3 regions of the Streptomyces sp. NPDC091282 genome follow, and region 1 is predicted to be linked to each of the others. Evidence: riboswitches for the same ligand, from Rfam matches in the RefSeq annotation. Region 1 holds a riboswitch; each other region holds the start of a gene.

What was found. A riboswitch is a leader RNA that binds a small molecule or an ion and turns the genes downstream of it on or off. The one in region 1 is predicted to bind S-adenosylmethionine.
Region 2: linked by a shared signal. The riboswitch ahead of ACIQOE_RS09390 (amino acid ABC transporter permease) and the one ahead of ACIQOE_RS01960 (aminotransferase class V-fold PLP-dependent enzyme) in region 1 are both predicted to bind S-adenosylmethionine.
Region 3: linked by a shared signal. The riboswitch ahead of thrC (threonine synthase) and the one ahead of ACIQOE_RS01960 (aminotransferase class V-fold PLP-dependent enzyme) in region 1 are both predicted to bind S-adenosylmethionine.

What each region holds. Positions count from the first base shown of each region.
Region 1 covers NZ_JBIVUX010000001.1:411,819-419,273, reverse strand. Annotated here, with positions in the region: gene trpD (anthranilate phosphoribosyltransferase) at 1-1,064, shown strand, start outside; SAM riboswitch class IV at 1,166-1,282, shown strand; gene ACIQOE_RS01960 (aminotransferase class V-fold PLP-dependent enzyme) at 1,419-2,780, shown strand; gene ACIQOE_RS01955 (Lrp/AsnC family transcriptional regulator) at 3,099-3,380, opposite strand; gene ACIQOE_RS01950 (rhomboid family intramembrane serine protease) at 3,377-4,120, opposite strand; gene ACIQOE_RS01945 (hypothetical protein) at 4,273-4,512, shown strand; gene ACIQOE_RS01940 (NYN domain-containing protein) at 4,553-5,896, shown strand; gene ACIQOE_RS01935 (NlpC/P60 family protein) at 6,107-7,141, shown strand; gene ACIQOE_RS01930 (NlpC/P60 family protein) at 7,404-7,455, shown strand, end outside.
Region 2 covers NZ_JBIVUX010000002.1:508,194-515,648, reverse strand. Annotated here, with positions in the region: gene ACIQOE_RS09410 (hypothetical protein) at 1-517, opposite strand, end outside; gene ACIQOE_RS09405 (hypothetical protein) at 658-915, opposite strand; gene ACIQOE_RS09400 (putative leader peptide) at 1,075-1,206, shown strand; gene ACIQOE_RS09395 (glutathione S-transferase C-terminal domain-containing protein) at 1,344-2,216, shown strand; SAM riboswitch class IV at 2,294-2,405, shown strand; gene ACIQOE_RS09390 (amino acid ABC transporter permease) at 2,810-3,790, shown strand; gene ACIQOE_RS09385 (amino acid ABC transporter ATP-binding protein) at 3,787-4,587, shown strand; gene ACIQOE_RS09380 (transporter substrate-binding domain-containing protein) at 4,644-5,669, shown strand; gene ACIQOE_RS09375 (putative leader peptide) at 5,751-5,846, shown strand; gene ACIQOE_RS09370 (LLM class flavin-dependent oxidoreductase) at 5,917-7,128, shown strand; gene ACIQOE_RS09365 (NtaA/DmoA family FMN-dependent monooxygenase) at 7,150-7,455, shown strand, end outside.
Region 3 covers NZ_JBIVUX010000006.1:43,043-50,497, reverse strand. Annotated here, with positions in the region: gene ACIQOE_RS27365 (tyrosine-protein phosphatase) at 1-113, opposite strand, end outside; gene groL (chaperonin GroEL) at 360-1,982, opposite strand; gene ACIQOE_RS27355 (cold-shock protein) at 2,363-2,569, opposite strand; gene ACIQOE_RS27350 (MoaD/ThiS family protein) at 3,037-3,312, opposite strand; gene thrC (threonine synthase) at 3,360-4,646, opposite strand; SAM riboswitch class I at 4,665-4,819, opposite strand; gene ACIQOE_RS27340 (glucosyl-3-phosphoglycerate synthase) at 4,977-5,921, shown strand; gene ACIQOE_RS27335 (trehalose-6-phosphate synthase) at 6,004-7,428, shown strand.

The DNA.
Region 1 (7,455 bases):
TGAGCGCTGTGACCCCCGCTGGAGGCGACACCGCGGCGGGCCGTTCCTGGCCCGAGGTGCTGAACGCGCTGCTCTACGGCCAGGACCAGAGCGCGGACGCGACGGCCTGGGCGATGGACCAGATCATGCGCGGCCAGGCGACCGACGCCCAGATCGCCGGCTTCGTCGTCGCCCTGCGCGCCAAGGGCGAGACCGTCGACGAGATCAACGGCCTGGTCCGCACGATGTACGCGCACGCCAACGTCATCGAGGTGCCGGGACGCACGGTCGACATCGTCGGCACCGGCGGCGACGGCGCCAAGACGGTGAACATCTCCACGATGTCGGCGCTGGTGGTGGCCGGCACCGGGGCGAAGGTCGTCAAGCACGGCAACCGGGCCGCGTCCTCCGCGTCCGGCGCCTCGGACGTGCTGGAGAAGCTCGGCGTCAACCTCGACCTGACCCCGCGGCGGGTCGCCGAGGTCGCCGAGGAGGCCGGCATCACCTTCTGCTTCGCGGTCAAGTTCCACCCGGCGCTGCGGTACGCCGGCGCGGCCCGCGGCCAGCTGGGCATCCGCACGGTCTTCAACATCCTCGGCCCGCTGACCAACCCCGCGCAGGTGCGGGCCCAGGCGGTCGGCGTCGCGGACCCGCGCATGGCGCCGGTCGTCGCGGGCGTCTTCGCCGAACGCGGCAACTCCTCGCTGGTCTTCCGCGGCGACGACGGCCTCGACGAGCTGACGACCACCGCCACCTCCCGGGTCTGGATCGTCCGCGACGGCACCGTCACCGAGGAGAGCTTCGACCCGAGGGACGTCGGCATCGGCCTGGTCCCGGTCGAGGCGCTGCGGGGCGGCGACCCGTCGTACAACGCGGAGGTCGCCCGCCGGCTCCTGGACGGCGAGTCGGGCCCGGTCCGCGACGCGGTCCTGCTGAACTCGGCCGCGGCGCTGGTCGCCCTGGACCCGGGCACCGGGACGCTGGCCGGGCAGATCCGCGCCGGCATGGACAGGGCCGCGGAGTCGGTCGACTCGGGTGCGGCCAAGCGGGTGCTGGAGCGCTGGGCGGCGGCGACCCACCGGTAGCACCCGGCCGGCCGGAGACCACACGCCGGCGCCGCCGCTTCCGTCCCGTCATCCGGACAGAAGTTGCGCGCCGGCGATCATCTCCTCTACTTTTCCCTTCAGGTCATGAGTGACAGTCAAGAGGCCCCGGCCGACTGTCCGGCAACCCTCCGTCCGTGGCGGGGTGCCCCGGGTGAAGACCAGGCCGTGGGCAGCGAGGTCCGCGGCAAGCGCGGATCCCTCTGACACCAGGGATCCTGGTCATCGAGGGAGTCTCCCGTGAGCAAGCGAATGCGCTAGGGCGCCGAGCCCCCCTTCCGCGCACCTTCCCGCACCCCTTTTCGCCTTCTTCTTTCCTCTCACGGGAGTTCCGCCATGTCCGTCTCCACCGCTGTCTCCGCCCAGTCGGTTTGTGCCCCGCTGCCCGTTCTGGGGCGTGATGTCACCGTCCCGCTCGTCACCGGCGGCGAAGTCGCCTACGCCGCCCTCGACTACGCGGCCAGCGCCCCCGCGCTCCAGCGGGTCTGGGACGACGTGGCCGCGTACGCGCCCTACTACGGCAGCGTCCACCGCGGCGCCGGCTACCTCTCCCAGCTCTCCACGGACCTCTTCGAGAACGCCCGCAGGACCGTCGCGGAGTTCCTCGGCTGCCGCCCCGACGACCAGCTGGTCTTCACCCGTTCGACCACGGACTCCCTGAACCTCCTGGCCCGCGCCCTGCCCGCCGGCTGCCAGGTCTTCGTCTTCGAGACCGAGCACCACGCGAGCCTGCTGCCCTGGCAGGACGCCCGGGTCAGCTACCTCGACGCCCCGCGCACCCCGGGCCAGGCCGTCCGGACCCTGGAGCGCGCCCTCGCCGAGCGTGACCCGCACGGCCCGGCCCTGGTCTGCGTCACCGGCGCCTCGAACGTCACCGGTGAGCTGTGGCCGGTACGGGAGCTGGCGGCCGTCGCGCACGCGCACGGGGCCAGGATCGTGCTGGACGCGGCCCAGCTGGCGCCGCACCACCCGGTGAGCGTCCGCGACCTGGACGTCGACTGGATCGCCTTCTCCGGCCACAAGCTGTACGCGCCGTTCGGCTCCGGCGTCCTGGCCGGCCGCGCCGACTGGCTGCGGGCGGCCGAGCCGTACCTCGCGGGCGGCGGCGCCAGCCGCAGGGTGACCCGGCGCGAGGACGGGGGAGTGGCCGTGGAGTGGCACGACAGCGCCGCCCGTCACGAGGCGGGCTCCCCGAACGTCATCGGGGCCTATGCGATCGCCGCGGCCTGCAAGGCGCTCACCGAGGCGGGCTTCGAGACGCTGGTGGCCCGCGAGCGGCACCTGATCGCCAAGGTCCGCGAGGGCCTCGCCGAGGTCCCCGAGGTCCGCGTCCTGTCCCTCTTCGGCGACGACGCCCCGCGCGTGGGCGTGCTCTCCTTCGTCGTCGAGGGCTGGAACAGCTCCCACTTCGCCGCGGCCCTCTCCGCCGAGTACGGCATCGGCGTCCGCGACGGCCTCTTCTGCGCCCACCCGCTGGTGCGGACCCTGCTGGGCTCCGACCCCGGAACCCAGGGCGAGTGCGGGGCGCCGGAGGCGGCGCCGGGCGAGAAGTCCCTGAACGCGATCCGGGTCAGCTTCGGCGCGGGCACGCCCGACGAGCACGTGGAGCGCTTCGTCACGGCGGTCCGTGAACTGGTCGCCGACGGCGCGAAGTGGTCGTACCGCACAGAGGACGGCCGCTGCGTCCCGGCGGTCTGATCAGCGCCCCCTCGGGGGCGCGGGGAACTGCGCGACAAGCCCCCACCGGCCCGCAGGGTGGTCCACCGCGGGTGTGCCGTGGCCTCTCGCGCGCTTCCTCCCCCAGCCTTCGGCCGGGGGCGCCCCCAGCGCCCTGACGGGGCCTAGGACCTGTCTGACAATTCCCGTCTGCCGCGCGACGCCATGCACGCACTCTCGCCGCACCGGGCGCAGACCCGAGTACGTCCAGTACGAGGGTCTGCGCCCGGCACGCCGAGAGCACGCACCTGACGCCGCGCGGCCGCCCTCCGGGCGACGACGGGAATTGTCAGACAGGCCCTAGCTGTCCAGGCCGATCGCGAACGCGGCCTCCAGGTCGTGCTGGGAGTACGTGCGGAACGCCACGTGCGTGTCCGTGCCCTCCACGCCCTGGATCTTGCTGATCCGGCCCGGGATCACCTCGGCCAGGTCCTCGTGCTCGCGCACCCGGACCATGGCGATCAGGTCGTACGTACCGGTGACGGAGAAGACCTCGCTGACGCTGTCCAGCGCGGCGATCTGTTCCGCGATCTCGGGGATCCGGTCCACGCTGGTCTTGATGAGGACGATCGCGGTGATCACGGCTGGTTCTCTCCCTCGGGAGCCGGAGCTGGGGCGGCCTTCACTTTAGTCGCACGCCCGTACCGCACCCACGCGTAGCCGAGGCCGAGCCCGAAGCCGACCACGTGGGCGAGATAGGCCACGCCGGGACCGGAGGGCGCCTGGTTCAGGGCGAGCCACTGCAGGGCCGCCCAGAAGGGGAGCACCACCCAGGCCGGGAACCGCAGCGGGAGGAAGAAGAGGAACGGCAGAAGACTGGTCACACGGGCGCTGGGGAACAGGTAGAGGAACGCTCCGAGGACTCCTGAGATCGCTCCGGACGCCCCGACCAGCGACTGCTGGGACGAGGCGTTGGCGGCGGCGTAGCCGAGCAGCGCGAGGTAGCCGCAGACGAGGTAGAAGAGGGTGAACTCCACGCGGCCCATCCGCTCCTCGGTCATCGTCCCGAAGACGAAGAGGAAGAGCATGTTGCCCAGGAGGTGCACCCAGCTGCCGTGGATGAACAGCGCCGTGGCCGGGGTCAGCAGCTCCCGTGCCGGGCCGTCGAACAGGTCGGCCGGGACCACTCCCCAGCGCCGGAAGTACGCGCGCTGGGCGGCCGCCAGGGCGTCCCCGGTGCCGTAGGAGTGGTTGAAGCCGGACGCCGGGCCGAGCAGGAAGATCAGGCAGCACACGGCGATCAGGGTGTACGTCATGGGGGCCGAGGTGCCCCTCAGGCTCCGCAGGGTCCGCACGGCCGTCGGGTTCCAGTTGCCGATCATGGACATAGAGCATGGCGTAACCGGACGCACTGGTGCAGATCGCCTCGCCGCCACGGACGGGGCCGCGTCGAGTACGCGCCAGGCCGTAGGGTAACGAGCCACACGCGTCGGGACGGCGCGTCACGGACACTAGAAGGAAGCGAACAGTCACGATGACGGTTCCCCTGCCGACCGCCACGACGCGGTGGCGCTGCACCCTCTGCGGCAACCTCACGCGCTTCGACGTGACCCGCTCGTCGAAGGTCGTGGAGTACGTCCACCTCGACCTGGCCGGTGAGCCCAAGGTCGAGGAACGCGAGGTGGTCAGTGAGACCATCGAGTCGGTGCGCTGCCGCTGGTGCAACGCGGTGGACCAGGTGGAACTCGTGGACAGGCCGGGCGCCGACTCCTGAGACCGGGAGGCGGCCCCGCACAGGTGATGGGGTGTGACGGATGGTGGAGACCACAGGCGGAGGGCCGGGCGACGGCACCGCCGAGGTGCTTGACCGTCCGCTGCCCGACGGCGTGCGACGGCGGGTCGTGCAGATCGTGTCGGACGGCTTCGGCGGTCTGACCGTCGCCGAACTCCCCGCCCAGCTACGGCAGTACGCCCGGTTCGCGCCGAACCGGCGGGCCAAGTTCGCCGGCAACGCCATGGCGACCGCGCTGGAGACGGACACCCTCTTCCGGCAGCGGATCGGGGAGAAGCTGAGAGAGGCGCAGCCGGAACTCGCCGGCGCCCTCGACGCCGGCTCACCGCCCCCGGCCGCGGACCCGCTCGACGTGGCGGCCGCGGCCTACGTACTGCGCCCCACGGGCTGGGTGAAGCTGGTGGCGGCGGCCGGCGAGGAGGCCCAGCGGGCCGACGCCGAGCGGGCCGACGAGGAGAGCCGCGCCGAGCTGGAGCGGCTGCGCGCGGAGCTGGACCGGGCCCGGGAGCAGACCCGTGCCGAGACCGAGCGGCTGCGCGCGGAGCTGGACGCGGCGCGCAAGGAAGCGGAATCGCTTCACCGCAAGCTGCGCGCGGCCCACAGCGACGTCAAGCGCGGCGAGGCCGCGCTGCGCAAGCTGCACGCGGAGCTGGAGTCGGTGCGCGCCGACGGGCAGGCCCAGGTGTCCGCTGCCGAGAGCGAGGGCCGGCGCCTCAAGGCCCGGCTCGGCGAGGTCGAGGCGGCCCTGGAGGCCAGCCGCAGGGCCGCCCGCGAGGGACGCAGCGTCGAGGACATGCGGGTGCGGCTGCTGCTCGACACGGTCCTGGACGCGGCCCAGGGGCTGCGCCGCGAACTCGCCCTGCCGCCGGTGTCCGTGCGGCCCGCCGAGACGGTGGACGCGGTCGAACCGGGACGGATGACCCCGAAGGACATCGCGGCCCGGGCGCTCTCCGAGAACGACCCGGCCATCCTCGACCAGCTGCTCGCGCTGCCGCAGGCGCACCTGGTCGTGGACGGCTACAACGTGACCAAGACCGGCTATCCGCAGATGCCGCTGGAGAAGCAGCGGCTGCGGCTGCTCGGCCAGCTCTCCCAGCTCGCCGCGCAGACCGGCGCCGAGGTCACCTGTGTCTTCGACGGCGCCGAACTGGCCGCGCCGGTGCTGCTCGCCCCGCCGCGCGGGGTCCGGGTGCTGTTCTCCAAGCCCGGTGTCACCGCGGACGAGCTGATCCGCCAGCTGGTCCGCGCCGAGCCGCCGGGGCGGCCGGTGATCGTCGCCTCGACCGACCGCGAGGTCGCCGACGGGGTCGCGAAGGCGGGTGCCCGTCCGGTGGCTTCTGCGATGCTTCTGAAGCGACTGTCCTGAACATTCAACGGACATATGCAATGCCCGAATTGACCGAACAGTGACGCAACGTAGTGTCAATCGAGCATCACGGCACGTGAGTTATGTGCAAAGAGTGCGTTGCGTGACCAGTTTTTTCGCTGTTGGGTTTGAACTGATCACGGGGAGGTCACTAGGGTCAGGCCTCGAACCTCCACACGGGTGATCACTCAAACGAAGGAGCCCGTCTCCGTGGCGTCCCATCGTCGACCCAGGCAGCCCAGTCGCGCGCGCGTGACCGTGCTGACCACCGCAGCCGCCGCTGCCGTCGTTCTCAGCGCCAATGCCGCCAACGCGGCACCCAGCGAGAAGCTGAACAAGGACGAGGTCAAGGCAAAGGTCGACAAGCTCTACGAGGAGGCCGAGCAGGCCACCGAGAAGCTGGACGGAGCCAAGGACAAGCAGCAGAAGCTGCAGAAGGAGATCTCCACGATCCAGGACAACGTGGCTCGTGGGCAGGAGGACCTCAACAAGCTGCGGGACAGTCTCGGTTCGCTGGCCACCGCGCAGTACCGCTCCGGCGGCATAGACCCCTCGGTCCAGCTCTTCCTCTCGTCCGACCCGGACGACTACCTCGACAAGGCGTCCACGCTCGACCAGCTGAGCGGCCAGCAGGTCGAGGCCCTGAAGAAGATCCAGGACAAACAGCGCGAACTCGCCCAGGAGCGGGCAGAGGCCACGGACAAGCTCAAGGACCTCTCCGCCACCCGCACCGAGCTGGCCAAGCAGAAGAGCGCCGTCCAGTCCAAGCTCGCCGACGCGCAGAAGCTCCTGAACACCCTGACGGCCAAGGAGAAGGCCGCCCTCGACGCCGAGCAGGCCCAGGCCGCCAGCCGCGCCTCCTCCCGCGTGAACCTCGGCAACACCGGCTCCGCCTCCGGCCGCGCCGGCGCCGCCTTCTCCGCCGCCCAGTCCGTGATCGGCTCGCCGTACGTCTACGGCGCCTCCGGACCGTCCTCCTTCGACTGCTCGGGCCTGACCTCCTGGGCCTACGCCCAGGCCGGCGTCACCATCCCGCGCACCTCCGAGGCCCAGGCCAACGCCGGCACCCGGATCTACAGCCAGAGCGACCTCAAGGTCGGCGACCTGGTCATCTTCTACGGCGACTTCCACCACGTCGGCCTCTACGCGGGCAACGGCCAGGTGCTGCACGCCCCGCACACCGGCGCGGTGGTGCGCTACGAGGCGATCGGCGACATGACGTTCGAGTTCGGCGTCCGGATCTGACCCCCGAGGGTCACGGCGACACCCGTACGGCCCAGAGACGACCCGCCGCAGCGCCCGAACGGGCGAATCCCGGCGACCCCGGATGACTTCACGCCCCGCCGTTGACCTGCGTCAGCGGCGGGGCGTCACCGTGCGTGGCGGCCGGGGTCTTTGGCCGGGGTGCGGTCGCACGGCTACTGTCTGGCGCGTTTCCTCCGGTGCGGGGCATCCCCGTCCCCGACACCGGGGGAAGCGGTACCCGTCCGCCGGCAGAAGGACCACCGTGGGGTTTCACCGCCGTCTCGCACCGTCCGGGTTCAACCGTGGCGCCGGTG
Region 2 (7,455 bases), on a different contig from region 1:
TGCCGGTGGCCGTGAACTGGTCGCACTTGGACGGCAGGGACTTCAGCCAGGCCAGCGTGGCGTCCAGGTTCGCCGAGCCGTAGTCGCCGACCTGGTACAGCATCCGGGAGTCCTCCGAGGTGAACCCGCGCAGCCCGGAGGCGCCGGAGGCACGGCCCAGCAGGCTGTCGGAGTAGAGACCGTCGAGCAGGCGCTGGCAGTCGGCGGCGTCCGCCTTGGCGGTGAGGAAGGCGGCCACGTCGACCTTGCCGACCGGCATCGAGTTGCGCCAGCTCGCCGCGTCGGTGGCCAGCTTCCAGTTGTCCTCGATGTCGGCCGGTGTGATGAGGGCGGCCTTCGCGCCCGCACCGGTGAGGGCCGGGGTCGCCGACGGGGACGCGGGGGAGCGTTCGCCGGCCGGCGAGACGGCCACGGCCCCGGGGCCGCCGCCCTCGTCCGAACAGGCCGCCGTGGCGAGCAGGACCCCCGCCACCACGGCCGGAGCGAGAACACGCACGGGTCGGAACGGACGGATCATCGCGACTGCCTCCTCGGGGCGGCGGGACGTCCCCGCGGGGGCAGCGGTGCTGCGTCACTCCGCGGGTGACGGCGGTACGTCCCTCCACGCCACCATCCGGCACCGCGGCCGACCACCCGCGCGTGCCATCCGGGTGAGCGTCACGATCCGGGTGCCGTGATCCGCACCCGCCTGCTGCCGCAGCGCGGGCAGACCGCGTCGGCGAGCGGCGACCGCACCGCGCGCCCGGCCTCGTCGACGTACTCCAGGGTGCTCTGCAGGTCCGGGTCGGCGACCGGATCGGTGAAGAACACCGCCTGGAAGACCGCCTCCCAGACCTCACCGCAGCGCCCGCAGGCGAACACGAAGGTCTCGGGCACGGCACCCGGTACCGGCCCGGGACCCGGGGGCTCGCTCATCGCATCCGGCTCCTGTCACTCGGCCCGCGTCTCCAGCGGACAGCAGCCGCCGCCCGAGGGCAAACCGGGACCGGGTGTCCCAGGCGTGGACGCCCCCTTGACGGCACGCGGAGGCCGATCGACACTCCAAGGGGAATCCTAGTGAAAAGGTAGGGAACGATGGGTCCGCAGCGCACGGCCACCGGCAGACAGCGCCGAGAGAGCCGTAGGCCCTGCCCCGTCCCGCTGCTCACCTCGCGGCTGCACATCGACCTGCAGCGCGTGTGCAGCGCCATCAGCCGCACCGGCTGACCACCCGCCGCCGGCCACCGCCCCACGGCCCCCGCAGGACCGGACGCCCGCCACCGGCCGCACCCGCCGGGCGCCCGCCCACCGACGAACGCCTCCGCCGCGCGGACGCCCGCGCGCCCCTACCCCCGGGGAGACGCATGTCCATCACTCCGTTCGCCGCCCTGCCCGCCGCCCGCTCCGGCCCCGTCTTCCGCGGCCGCATCGGCCGGGACGCGCGCAGCGGGCACTACGCCGTGCCCCGCCGCTACCGGCTGCACCTGGCCACCGCCTGTCCCGACGGCCTCCGCATCGCCGTCGGCCACAGCCTCCTCGCCCTGGACGACTGTTGTCCCGTCACCTTCCTGCCCGCCGTCCCGGACGGTCCCGACGGCGGCCACACCGCGCTGCGCCCGCTGTACGAGGCGAGCGCCCACCGCTACTCGGGACCGGCCCTCGCGCCGGTGCTCAGCGACGACTGGTCCGGCCGGATCGTGTCGACCCACAGCCGGGACATCCTGCGCGACCTGGACCGCCACTTCGGTGACGGCGCGGTCCGGCTGTACCCGTGCGGTGCCGAGACCGCGATCGAGGAGGCCGAGCGGCTGTGCGCCGAGGACATCGGGCGGGCGGCGCAGGACGCCGGCCGGGAGGGCGGCGACCCGGCGGCGCTGGAGACCCTGCTCGCCGCCCTGGGCGCACTGGAGCGCCGGCTGACCGGCGCGGAGTTCCTGGTCGGCCAAGAACTCACGGCAGCCGACGTCGAGTTGTGGGTGGCCCTGGTGCAACTCGACACCGTGCACCGCAACCACCTGGACGCCGCCGCCGTGCACGCCGTCGCCGGCCACCCCGCGCTGTGGGCCTATGCCCGCCGGCTGGCCGCGCACCCGGCCTTCGGCCCCCACCTCGACCTCGACGGCATCGCCCGCCGCCACCACGGCCGTTGCCAGGGCCTGGAGGCCGCCGGCGCGGCCGTCCAGATCCTGGACTGGGCGGGGCACGCGGCGGACGTCTCCGGCACTTCGCGCAGGTAGAAGCGGTCCTCGTCATTTCGCCTGTCGGACAGGCGTTGACATTTTTTCGGCCGACTGACTTACTTGCGGCACAGAACGGTCAAGAGCGTCAGCATCGAGCCCTGGCTTGCTGACCGGCAACCCTCGCACCGCGGTGGGGTGCCCCAGGTGACGACCGGACCGGATGACGACGTTCGGTAAGCGCGAGGCCCCCAGGGGCCGCCACGACAGCGACAGGTGACGGACATGTACGCAGCTTCGAGGTCGGCCCATGGCCGGGCCCAGGGCTGCGTACAGCCGTGTCCGAGCCCGCTGGTCGCCGACCGCGCCGTCGACCTGCTCCGTGTCAGCAGCGCGCTGTGTACCGCGTGTACCGCGCCGGGCGTCGCCCGCTGTCGGGTCTGACCCGACCCCTCCGCCCCGCCCGCAGCACCGCTCGCGCGGCCTCGCGTCCCCGCGACCGCCACGACGCACCGGCCGTCCCGGTGCGCAGCCGTCCGCCCCGTCCCGTGTCCCGCGCGCCCCCGCGCACCGGTGCCGTGTCCCCTGACGCGGTCCGGTGCCGCGGTCCCGGCCGTCGTGGTCCGGGACGTCCGACTCCGCCGGAGCCCGCCATGAGTGAACCCCCAGGCGTCCTGTCCGTAGCCGAGGCGCCACCGCCCACCGACACACCGTCAAGAACCGTCCGCAGCGAGCGAGTCCGGCCGCTGCGCCGTCCCGGCCGGTGGATCGCCACCGCCGTCGTCCTGGTGCTCGTGGCGCAGTTCGCCCACGGACTCGCCACCAACCCCTTCTACCAGTGGGACCGCTTCCGCTACTGGTTCCTGCGGCCCACCATCCTCGACGGGCTCGTCGTCACCCTCGAAGTCGCCGCGCTCAGCGCCGTCCTGGGCCTGCTCGGCGGTGTCGTCCTGGCGCTCGCGCGGCTCTCGGGGAGTCCGGTGCTGCGGGCGGTGAGCTGGACGTACACCTGGCTGTTCCGCTCGATCCCGCTGATCGTGCTGCTGATCTTCCTCTACAACTTCTCCGCGCTCTACCAGACGCTCAGCCTGGGCGTGCCCTTCGGCCCGGCCTTCGTCAGCTTCGACGAGTCGAAGCTCGCCACCGACCTGGCCATCGCCGTGATCGGCCTCAGCCTCAACGAGGCGGCCTACGCGTCCGAGGTGGTGCGCGGCGGCATCCTCTCCGTCGACCAGGGCCAGCACGAGGCGGCCGCCGCGCTCGGCCTGCCCAAGGGCTACCAGTTCTCCCGGATCGTCCTCCCGCAGGCCCTGCGCTCCATCGTGCCGAACTACGTCAACCAGCTCATCGGCCTGATCAAGAGCACGTCCCTGGTGTTCTACGTCTCGCTGCTCGACCTCTTCGGATCGGTGCAGTCCATGGGCGCCACCTACCCCGGCGACATCGTGCCGCTGCTGCTCGTCGCCACCGTCTGGTACCTGATCCTGACCAGCGCGGTCTCCGTCCTCCAGTACTACGTCGAGCGGTACTTCGCCCGCGGCGCCACCCGCACCCTTCCCCCGACCCCCCTGCAGAGACTGCGCACCGGCCTGGACGGCCTGCGCGAACGGATACGCCGGGAGGCCGCCGTATGACCACCGCACCGGACACGGCCCAGCTCCAGGACGTCACGCCTGCCGCACTGGAGATCCACGACGTCCACAAGTCCTACGGCGCCCACCGCGTCCTCGACGGCATCGACCTGACCGTGCGCCCCGGCGAGGTCACCGTCGTCATCGGCCCTTCCGGCTCCGGCAAGTCCACGCTGCTGCGGGTCGTCAACCACCTGGAGAAGCCCGAGTCCGGGCACGTCAGCGTCGGCGGCGAACTGATCGGCGTCAAGCGCCACGGCGACGGCCTCAAGGAGCTGAGTGAACGCGCCATCCTGGCCCAGCGCAGCCGGATCGGCTTCGTCTTCCAGAACTTCAACCTGTTCCCGCACCTGACGGTCCTCGACAACGTCGCCGCCGCCCCCGTCGCCACCGGGAAGCTGACCCGGCAGGAGGCCCGGCAGCTGGCCAAGGAACTCCTCGGACGGGTCGGCCTCGGCGAACGCGTCGGCGCCTATCCGCGCCAGCTCTCGGGCGGCCAGCAGCAGCGCGTCGCCATCGCCCGCGCCCTCGCGCTGCGCCCCGGGATCATCCTGTTCGACGAGCCGACCTCCGCGCTCGACCCCGAACTGGTCGGCGAGGTCCTCGCGGTCATCAAGGACCTGGCCTCGGGCGGCACCACCCTCGTGATCGTCACCCACGAGATCGGCTTCGCCCGCGAGGTCGCCGACCGGATCGTCTTCATCGACGGCGGAAAGATCGTCGAACAGGGCCCGCCCGCCGAGGTCCTCGACCGTCCGCGGCACGAACGGACCCGTGACTTCCTGCGCAAGGTCCTCTGAACCAGCCCCCTTTCACCACCCGCCCACCGCTTTTCGCTCGCACCCGAAGGACAGCCATGCCCACGCTCCTCACCCGACGCAGCCTGATCCGCGGCCTCACCACGGCGACCGCCGTCGCGACCCTCGCCACCGGGCTCGCCGCCTGCGGGGGCGACAGCGACGCCGCCACCACGACCGGCGCCGCCAAGAGCGGCGAGGTCGTCATCGGACGGGTCTCCAACGGCGCCGCGCAGCAGACGACCATCAAGGTCTCCGAGGTCGAGTCCATCAGCGCCGAACTGCCCGCCGCCCTCCGCAAGAGCGGCAGGCTCGTCATCGGCGAGGGCGCCCTGCCCGCCGGATTCCCGCCGCTCGCCTACGTGGGCTCCGACCAGAAGACCCTCACCGGCTCCGAACCCGACCTCGGCCGCCTGGTCGCCGCGGTGTTCGGCCTCACCCCCGAGGTGAAGAACTTCACCTGGGAGAACATGTTCGTCGGCATCGACAGCGGCAAGGTCGACGTGGCCCTCTCCAACATCACCGACACCGAGGAACGCAAGAAGAAGTACGAGTTCGCCTCCTACCGGCAGGACAACCTCGCCTTCACCGTCCCCAAGAAGAGCACCTGGAACTTCGACGGGAACTACCGGAACCTCGCCGGCCGGACCGTCGCCGTCAGCGCCGGCACCAACCAGGAGAAGATCCTCCTGGAGTGGAAGGCCAAGCTGGCCAAGGAGGGCAAGAAGCTGACGGTCAAGTACTACCAGGACGGCAACAGCGTCTACCTGGCCCTCGCCGGCGGCAAGATCGACGCCTACCTCGGCCCCAACCCCGGCATCGCCTACCACAACAGACAGACCGCGAACACGCCCAACGCCACCCGCACCGCCGGCACCTACTCCGGCGCGGGCGCCGGCCTCCAGGGCCTGATCGCGGCCACCGCGAAGAAGGACAGCGGCCTCGCCAAGCCGCTCGCCGACGCCATCAACCACCTGATCGACAACGGCCAGTACGCACAGTGGCTGAAGGCCTACAACCTGTCCAACGAGGCCGTCGCCACGTCCGAGGTCAACCCGCCCGGACTGCCGCTCGACAACTCCTGACCGGCCCGGGAACAACCACCGCGGCCCCGCTGTTGTGCGTCGTGACGAGATGTACGCGGAGCAGGCCGGGAGGTGCGGGACATGACGCGTGTGCTCAGCCCCAGCCGCCGTACCGTCCTGGTCTCCCGGCCGCACATCGACCTGGCGCGCGTGGCCGGCGCGCTCTGTTGTTCCTGACCGGTTGTCCCCGCCGCGCCCCCTCTCCGCCCAGGCGCGCCCTCGTACGGACCTTCAGGAAGGCACCACCGTGTCCTCATCTCCCGCTTCCCCCCTGCACCTCGCCGTCGCCCTGGACGGCACCGGCTGGCACCCCGCGTCCTGGCGCGACCCGGCCGCCCGCCCCCGTGAGCTGTTCACCGCCGGCTACTGGGCCGGCCTGGTCGCCGAGGCCGAGCGCGGCCTGATCGACTTCGTCACCATCGAGGACGGCCTCGGCCTGCAGTCCTCGCGCCACGGCGAGCCCGACGGCCGCACCGACCAGGTCCGCGGCCGCCTGGACGCCGTGCTGATCGCGTCCCGGATCGCACCGCTGTCCCGTCACATCGGCCTGGTGCCGACCGTGATCGCCACGCACACCGAGCCGTTCCACATCTCCAAGGCGATCGCCACCCTGGACTACGTCAGCACCGGCCGGGCCGGTCTGCGGGTGCAGATCTCCGCCCGTCCGCACGAGGCCGACCACTTCGGCCGCCGCACCTTCCCGCCGGCCGACCTCGCGCAGCTGCGGTCACCGGCCGGGCAGGCCCGGCTCGCCGAGTACATCGAGGAGGCCGGCGACTACGTGGAGGCCGTGCGCCGGCTCTGGGACAGCTGGGAGGACGACGCCGAGATCAGGGACACGGCCACCGGCCGATTCATCGACCGCGACAAGCTGCACTACACCGACTTCGAGGGCCGGCACTTCAGCGTCAAGGGGCCCTCCATCACCCCGCGCCCGCCACAGGGCCAGCCCCTGGTCACCGCCCTCGGCCACCAGAGCGTCCCCTACCGGCTGATCGCCCGCCAGGCCGACGTCGGCTACGTCACCCCGGCCGACGCCGCGGACGCCCGCGCGACCGTCGCCGAGATCCGCGCCGGGCAGGAGGCCGCCGGACGGCCCGGCGACACCGTGCACGTCTTCGGCGACCTGGAGGTCCACCTCGACGACGACCGTGCCGCGGCCGTCGCCCGCAAGGAACGCCTCGACGCACTCGATGGCGGCGAACACACCGGCGACGCCCGCGTCTTCACCGGCACGGCGACCGAACTCGCGGATCTCCTGGAGGAGTTCGCGGCCGAAGGCCTCTCCGGCTTCCGGCTCAGGCCCGGCGTGCTCGGCCACGACCTGCCGCGCATCACCGCGGACCTGGTCCCCGAACTCCAGCGCCGCGGCCGGTTCCGCACCGCCTACGAGGCGGACACCCTGCGCGGTCTGCTCGGGCTCGCCCGGCCCGCCAACCGCTACGCCGCCACCGCCTGAGCCGGAAGGACCGCACCCGACATGAGCAAGCCGCTGAAGCAGATCCACCTGGCCGCGCACTTCCCCGGCGTCAACAACACCACCGTGTGGAGCGACCCGGCCGCCGGCAGCCACATCGAGTTCAGCTCCTTCACGCACTTCGCGAAGACCGCCGAACGCGCCAAGTTCGACTTCCTGTTCCTCGCCGAGGGCCTCCGGCTGCGCGAACAGGGCGGAAAAATATACGACCTGGACGTGGTCGGCCGCCCCGACACCTTCACCGTGCTGGCCGCGCTCGCCGCCGTCACCGACCGCCTCGGGCTGACCGGCACCATCAACTCCACCTTC
Region 3 (7,455 bases), on a different contig from region 1:
CGGTGGCCGGAGGAGGCGTGTCCGGCCGGGGCGGCGGAGGCGGCCGGGGCGGTGAGGGAGGCGGAGGCGGCGGTGAGCGCGAGGGCCGCACCGGCGAGGGCGATCTTCTTCATGGAGTGGATGCTGTGCGCACCTACCGAAGAACAGATGAACCCCACACCAACGACACACCCTGACCGGATGGCAGTTTGTGCCACAACGGCAAGCCATGCACGCATGTCCGCGAGCGGCGGAAACACCGGACGCGCGGAGACACCGGGCGCACGGAAACCCTGAGTACGCGGAAACGCCCGAGGGCGGCACCCCCTGCGAACAGGGAGTGCCGCCCTCGGTCAGGACGAGCGATCGACCAGGGTCGATCAGAAGTCCATGTCACCGCCCGGCATGCCGCCCGGAGCGGCCGCGGCGGCCTTCTCCGGCTTGTCGGCGATGACGGCCTCGGTGGTCAGGAACAGCGCGGCGATGGAGGCGGCGTTCTGCAGCGCGGAACGGGTCACCTTCGCCGGGTCGATGATGCCCTCGGCGATCATGTCGACGTACTCGCCGGTCGCGGCGTTCAGGCCGTGGCCGACCTGGAGGTTGCGGACCTTCTCCACGACGACGCCACCCTCGAGACCACCGTTGACGGCGATCTGCTTGAGCGGGGCCTCCAGGGCGAGCTTCACGGCGTTGGCGCCGGTCGCCTCGTCACCGTCGAGCTCCAGCTTCTCGAACACCTGGGAGGCCTGGAGCAGGGCCACGCCACCACCGGCGACGATGCCCTCCTCGACGGCCGCCTTCGCGTTGCGAACGGCGTCCTCGATGCGGTGCTTGCGCTCCTTGAGCTCGACCTCGGTCGCGGCACCGGCCTTGATGACGGCGACGCCACCGGCGAGCTTGGCCAGGCGCTCCTGGAGCTTCTCGCGGTCGTAGTCCGAGTCGGACTGCTCGATCTCGGCGCGGATCTGGTTGACGCGGCCCTGGACCTGCTCGGTGGAGCCGGCGCCGTCGACGATGGTGGTCTCGTCCTTGGTGATGACCACCTTGCGGGCGCGGCCCAGCAGGTCGAGGGTCGTGTTCTCCAGCTTGAGACCGACCTCCTCGGAGATGACCTCGCCGCCGGTGAGGATGGCGATGTCGTTCAGCATCGCCTTGCGGCGGTCGCCGAAGCCCGGGGCCTTGACCGCGACGGACTTGAAGGTGCCGCGGATCTTGTTCACGACCAGGGTCGACAGGGCCTCGCCCTCGACGTCCTCGGCGATGATCAGCAGCGGCTTGCCCGACTGCATGACCTTCTCCAGCAGCGGGAGCAGGTCCTTGACGGAGCCGATCTTCGAGTTGGCGATCAGGATGTACGGGTCGTCGAGGGACGCCTCCATACGCTCCATGTCGGTGGCGAAGTACGCCGAGATGTAGCCCTTGTCGAAGCGCATACCCTCGGTGAGCTCCAGCTCCAGACCGAAGGTCTGGGACTCCTCGACGGTGATGACGCCTTCCTTGCCGACCTTGTCCATGGCCTCGGCGATGAGCTCGCCGATCTGGGTGTCGGCGGCGGAGATGGAGGCCGTGGAGGCGATCTGCTCCTTGGTCTCGACGTCCTTCGCCTGCTCCAGGAGGGCACCGGAGACGGCCTCGACGGCCTTCTCGATACCGCGCTTCAGGGCCATCGGGTTGGCACCGGCGGCGACGTTGCGCAGGCCTTCCTTGACCAGGGCCTGGGCGAGCACGGTCGCGGTGGTCGTACCGTCACCGGCGACGTCGTCCGTCTTCTTGGCGACTTCCTTGACCAGCTCGGCGCCGATCTTCTCGTACGGGTCCTCCAGCTCGATCTCCTTGGCGATGGAGACACCATCGTTGGTGATCGTGGGGGCGCCCCACTTCTTCTCAAGGACGACGTTGCGGCCCTTGGGGCCGAGGGTGACCTTGACGGCGTCGGCGAGCTGGTTCATACCGCGCTCAAGGCCGCGCCGCGCCTCCTCGTCGAACGCGATGATCTTGGCCATGTGAAGTGGTCCCTCCAGGACTGGGGGTGAGTCTTCGGACCGCGCCCGCGCCCGCGACGGACGGCTCGCCGACCCGTGGGTCCTTTGCCCCACCCGGCCTGCGGGCCTCACCGACCCGGTCCATTTTTGTCACTCTCACCTTCAGAGTGCTAACGCCAATGATTAGCACTCGCCCATCGAGAGTGCAAGGCGCCCTCGCGAAGCGGGGGCTCGTTCAGGGGTGGTGGCGGGGTCACGCGCGGGCGCGGGAGCCCCGGCAGGACCGGGGGCGCGGCACCTCGATGTCCGGAGCATGCCAAAGGGCTCGTAACCCATGACTCCCCATGGGATACGAGCCCTCCGACAAGAAAGAAGAACGACGCTGTCAGTCGGCGCGTGCTTCAGCTGGTCGCGAGCCGGACCATGTCCGCCTGCGGCCCCTTCTGGCCCTGCGAGATCTCGAAATCGACCCGCTGACCTTCCTCCAGGGTGCGGTAGCCGTCCATCTGGATCGCGCTGTAGTGGACGAAAACATCCGCACCACCGTCGACCGCGATGAAGCCGTACCCCTTCTCCGCGTTGAACCACTTGACGGTGCCCTGAGCCATGCCTAACTCCCCTATTACTGGCCCTTGCACAGATCCACACTTCGCGGATCCGGGTCAGACCTCACTCCCCAATGGTTGGGGGCGTGCGCCGGAACGCGTCGACCGCGGCTGAATGTATCTGCCCAACTGCCGTCTGCAACAGGTCAATCGGACGAGAATTCTGGACGGGAAGGGTCCGGAATGTAGTGAGAATTCGGCTGAATTCAGGGCAAGTCGGGCCATATAAAAGCCACAAAAGCCGCGTAGAACCCGCACACTTTGGCTACTTCTTGGCAGCCTCGCGGTATCGAATACAGGGCTCCCGACCTGGAGATCGGGATCGCGTTCCCCAACTGTACCGCGCTCAACCACACAGAATTGCCCCCTCCGCTTCTCTCACGGAGGGGGCAATCGGATGAACACTCGGTGATCGGCCTTACCGAAGGTAATGTTCGGTCATTCGATCAGCCTGTCAGCGGGACGGCAGGTCAGCCGCCGGCCACCGCCGGAATGATGGAGACGCCGGCCCCGTCCGGGGTGGCCGTCTCCAGGCCCTGCTCGAACCGCACATCGTCGTCGTTGACGTACACGTTGACGAAACGGCGCAGCTTGCCCTCGTCGTCGAGAACACGGCCGGCGATGCCGGTGTGGTTCTTCTCCAGGTCGGAGATGACCTCGCCGAGGGTGCCGCCTTCGGCACTGACTTCGGCCTGGCCACCGGTGTAGGTGCGCAGAATGGTGGGGATGCGAACGGTGACGCTCACGGGTGAACCTCCGGTTGGGGCGACGCGCTGGAATGTATAAGGCTGACTCAGGCGAGCCCGGCTTCACGGAACGAATCGAGAGTGGGCCGGATGGTCGCCGTCAGCCCGGTCCCCGCCACGGCGTCCAGCGTCTTCAGTCCGTCACCCGTGTTCAGTACGACGACCGACTTCGACGGATCGATCTGCCCATTCTCGATGAGCTTCCTGGTGACGCCGACGGTCACCCCGCCGGCGGTCTCGGCGAAGATTCCCTCGGTCCGCGCGAGCAGCTTGATCGCGTCGACGACCTGCTCGTCGGTGACGTCCTCCACCGCACCGCCGGTGCGGCGCGCGATGTCCAGGACATAGGGCCCGTCGGCCGGATTGCCGATGGCGAGGGACTTGGCGATCGTGTTCGGCTTCTGCGGCCGGACCACGTCGTGGCCCGCCTTGTACGCCACCGACACCGGCGAGCACCCCTCGGCCTGCGCACCGAAGATCTTGTACGGCCGGTCCTCGACCAGCCCGAGCTTGATCAGCTCCTGGAGCCCCTTGTCGATCTTCGTGAGCTGCGAGCCCGAGGCGATCGGCACGACCAGCTGGTCCGGGATCCGCCAGCCGAGCTGCTCGCAGATCTCGTACGCCAGGGTCTTGGAGCCCTCCGCGTAGTAGGGCCGCAGGTTGACGTTGACGAAGCCCCAGCCCTCACCGGCCGAGTCGCCGATCAGCTCGGAGCAGAAACGGTTCACGTCGTCGTAGTTGCCCTCGATGCCGACGAGCTCGCCGCCGTAGATCGCGGCCATGACGATCTTGCCCTGCTCCAGGTCGTGCGGGATGAACACGCAGGAGCGGAAGCCGGCCCGCGCGGCGGCGGCACCGACCGCGCCGGCGAGGTTGCCGGTGGAGGAGCAGGAGAGCGTGGTGTAGCCGAAGGCACGCGCGGCCTCGACGGCCTGGGCGACGACCCGGTCCTTGAAGGAGTGCGTCGGGTTGCCGGAGTCGTCCTTGACGTACAGGCCGCCGGTGACGCCCAGCTCCCTGGCCAGGTTGTCGGCCTGGACGAGCTTGGTCCAGCCCGGGTTGATGTTCGGCTTGGTCGCCACGTCCGCGGGGACGGGCAGCAGCGGCGCGTAGCGCCAGATGTTCGCGGGACCCGCTTCGATGCGCTTGCGCAGTTCCTCGGTGTCGTAGGCCGAGAAGTCGTACGCGATCTCGAGCGGGCCGAAACACTCCTCGCAGGCGAACACCGGGCCGAGCGGCACGCGGTGACCGCACTCGCGGCAGCTCAGCGCGGTGGCGGGTCCGAGGTCGACGGTCGCGGGGTCGGTGGTGGTCGCAGCAGTCTGCACAGCCATGTGAGGCGAGGCCCTTTCTCCTCATCTTCCTCACGACGCATTTCGCCGTGAGACGGATTTGGCACCTTCCCTAGCCGGGAGCCCCGCGAGTGATCGACAGCGATCAGCGAGAGCCGACTGGAGGGTTGCCGGGGCTTCATCGGGCCGTATCCCTCTGCCCCTCTGGATGAGCGGTATGCGGTTGTCAACGGCCGGTGACCCCAGGACATGCGATGGTCATCGGCGTTGTTCAAGACTGTAACCGAAGGCCAGGACAGTTGAGATAGTCGTCCGAACCGCGAGATGGGTCACACCTCGCAGTGTGATCGTGACAGTGAGGAGCCGCTGACTGTGCTGGAAGAAGTCGAGCGCTGGCTGGCCACCCGCTCCTGGTCCATGAGCGAACGTCCGCTGCACCGGATACTCGCCGCCAAGCAGCGCACCGGTCAGACCGTCTCCGTCGTGCTGCCCGCGCTCAACGAGGAGGAGACCGTCGGTGACATCGTGGCGATCATCCGCCACGACCTGATGCGGCAGGCGCCGCTCGTCGACGAGGTCGTGGTCGTCGACTCCGGTTCCACCGACCGTACGGCGGCGGTGGCCGCGGCGGCCGGTGCCCGGGTCGTGCACCGCGACACGATCCTGCCGCGCATCCCCGCCGTCCCCGGCAAGGGCGAGGTGCTGTGGCGCTCGCTCCTGGTCACCACCGGGGACATCGTCTGCTTCGTCGACGCCGACCTGAGGGAGTTCTCCTCCGACTTCGTCATCGGGATCGTCGGCCCGCTGCTGACCGACCCGGACGTGGACCTGGTCAAGGCGATGTACGACCGCCCGCTGGCCGGCTCGGCAGGGCAGGGCGGCCGGGTCACCGAGCTGATGGCCCGCCCGCTGCTGAACATGCACTGGCCGCAGCTGGCCGGGTTCGTCCAGCCGCTCGGCGGCGAGTACGCGGCCCGCCGCTCGCTCCTCGAACAGCTCCCGTTCCCGGTCGGCTACGGCGTGGAGCTGGGCATGCTGGTCGACGCCCTGCACCTGGTCGGCCTGGACGCCCTGGCGCAGGTCGACGTCGGGGTGCGCAAGCACCGCCACCAGGACGGCCAGGCCCTCGGCCGGATGTCCGCCGCGATCTACCGCACCGCCCAGCTGCGGCTGGCCCGCGGCCATCTGATCCGGCCCGCCCTGACCCAGTTCGAACGGGGCGAGGACGGCTTCGAGCCGCGCACCTACTCCGTGGACACCGAGGAACGGCCGCCGATGGCGGAGATCACCGAGTACGCCGAACGCCGGGTGGCGTGACTTCGACGTACGGCCGTATACGGCGGCGCGTCGGACGTGACCGCACGTTTGAGCGTTTCCGGGCCGGGCTAGGTTGAGGCGTATGTCTTCCACCGGCGGTGCTGAGGTGCTGGTCGCGTCCAACCGCGGCCCGGTTTCGTACGAGATGCGCGACGACGGTTCGCTGCACGCCAAACGGGGCGGCGGCGGCCTGGTCTCGGGTCTGTCGGCGATCGGGCCGGACGCGGACGCGGTGTGGGTGTGCGCGGCGCTGAGCGACGGCGACCGGGAGGCGGCGCGGCGGGTCGAGGGCGGCCGGCTGCCGGCCGGGGACACCGGCGGGCAGCAGGTCAGGATGCTCGACATCGCCCCGGACGTGTTCTCGGACGCCTACAACGGCATCGCGAACTCGGCGCTCTGGTTCGTGCACCACATGCTCTACCAGACCCCGTTGGAGCCGGTCTTCGACGCGGAGTTCCGGCGCCAGTGGGCGTCGTACCAGGCCTACAACCAGGCGTTCGCGGAGGCGCTGGCGCAGGAGGCGGGCCAGGGCGCGGTGGTCGTCATCCAGGACTACCACCTGGCGCTGGCCCCGCGGATGCTGCGCCGGCTGCGCCCGGACCTGCGTATCGGCCATTTCTCGCACACCCCGTGGGCGCCGCCGGACTACTTCCGGCTGCTCCCCGACGACATCGCGGCGGAGCTGCTCGGCGGGATCCTGGGCGCGGACCACGCGGCGTTCCTGACCCGGCGGTGGGCGGACGCGTTCGTGGCCTGCTGTCACGCGGTGCTGGGCCCGGGTATCCCGGCGGCCGGTGAGACCCGGATCGGGGTGCACGGGCTGGGCGCCGACGCGGAGTTCCTGCGCAAGCGGTCGCACGAGCCGGACGTGGACGAGCGGATGCGGGCGCTGCGGGAGGAGATCGGCGAGGGCCGCCGGACGATCGTCCGGGTGGACAGGACCGAGCTGTCGAAGAACATCGTGCGGGGCCTGCTGGCGTACCGGCAGCTGCTCGACGACCACCCCGAGTGGCGGGAGCGGGTGGTGCACGTGGCGTTCGCGTACCCCTCGCGGCAGGACCTCGCCGTGTACCGCGACTACACGGCCGAGGTGCAGCGGGTCGCCGACGAGATCAACGCGGCGTACGGGACGGCGGGCTGGACGCCGGTCGTGCTGCACGTGAAGGACGACTTCGCCCGGTCGCTGGCGGCCTACCGGCTGGCCGACGTGGCCCTGGTGAACCCGATCCGGGACGGCATGAACCTGGTCGCCAAGGAGATCCCGCTGGTCTCGGACGCGGGGTGCGCGCTGGTGCTCTCGCGGGAGGCGGGTGCGTACGAGGAGCTGGGCGAGGACGCGGTGGTGGTGAACCCCTACGACATCGTCGGGACCGCCGGCGCCTTGCAGGAGGCGTTGACCATGGGGGACGAGGAGCGGGCGGAGCGGTCGAAGCGGTTGGCCGCGGCGGCTACGGCGTTGCCGCCCGCGGCGTGGTTCCTTGAGCAGCTGGCGGCGTTGCGGGGCTGAGTTCCTTGGCCGCGGGCCGGTGGGGGC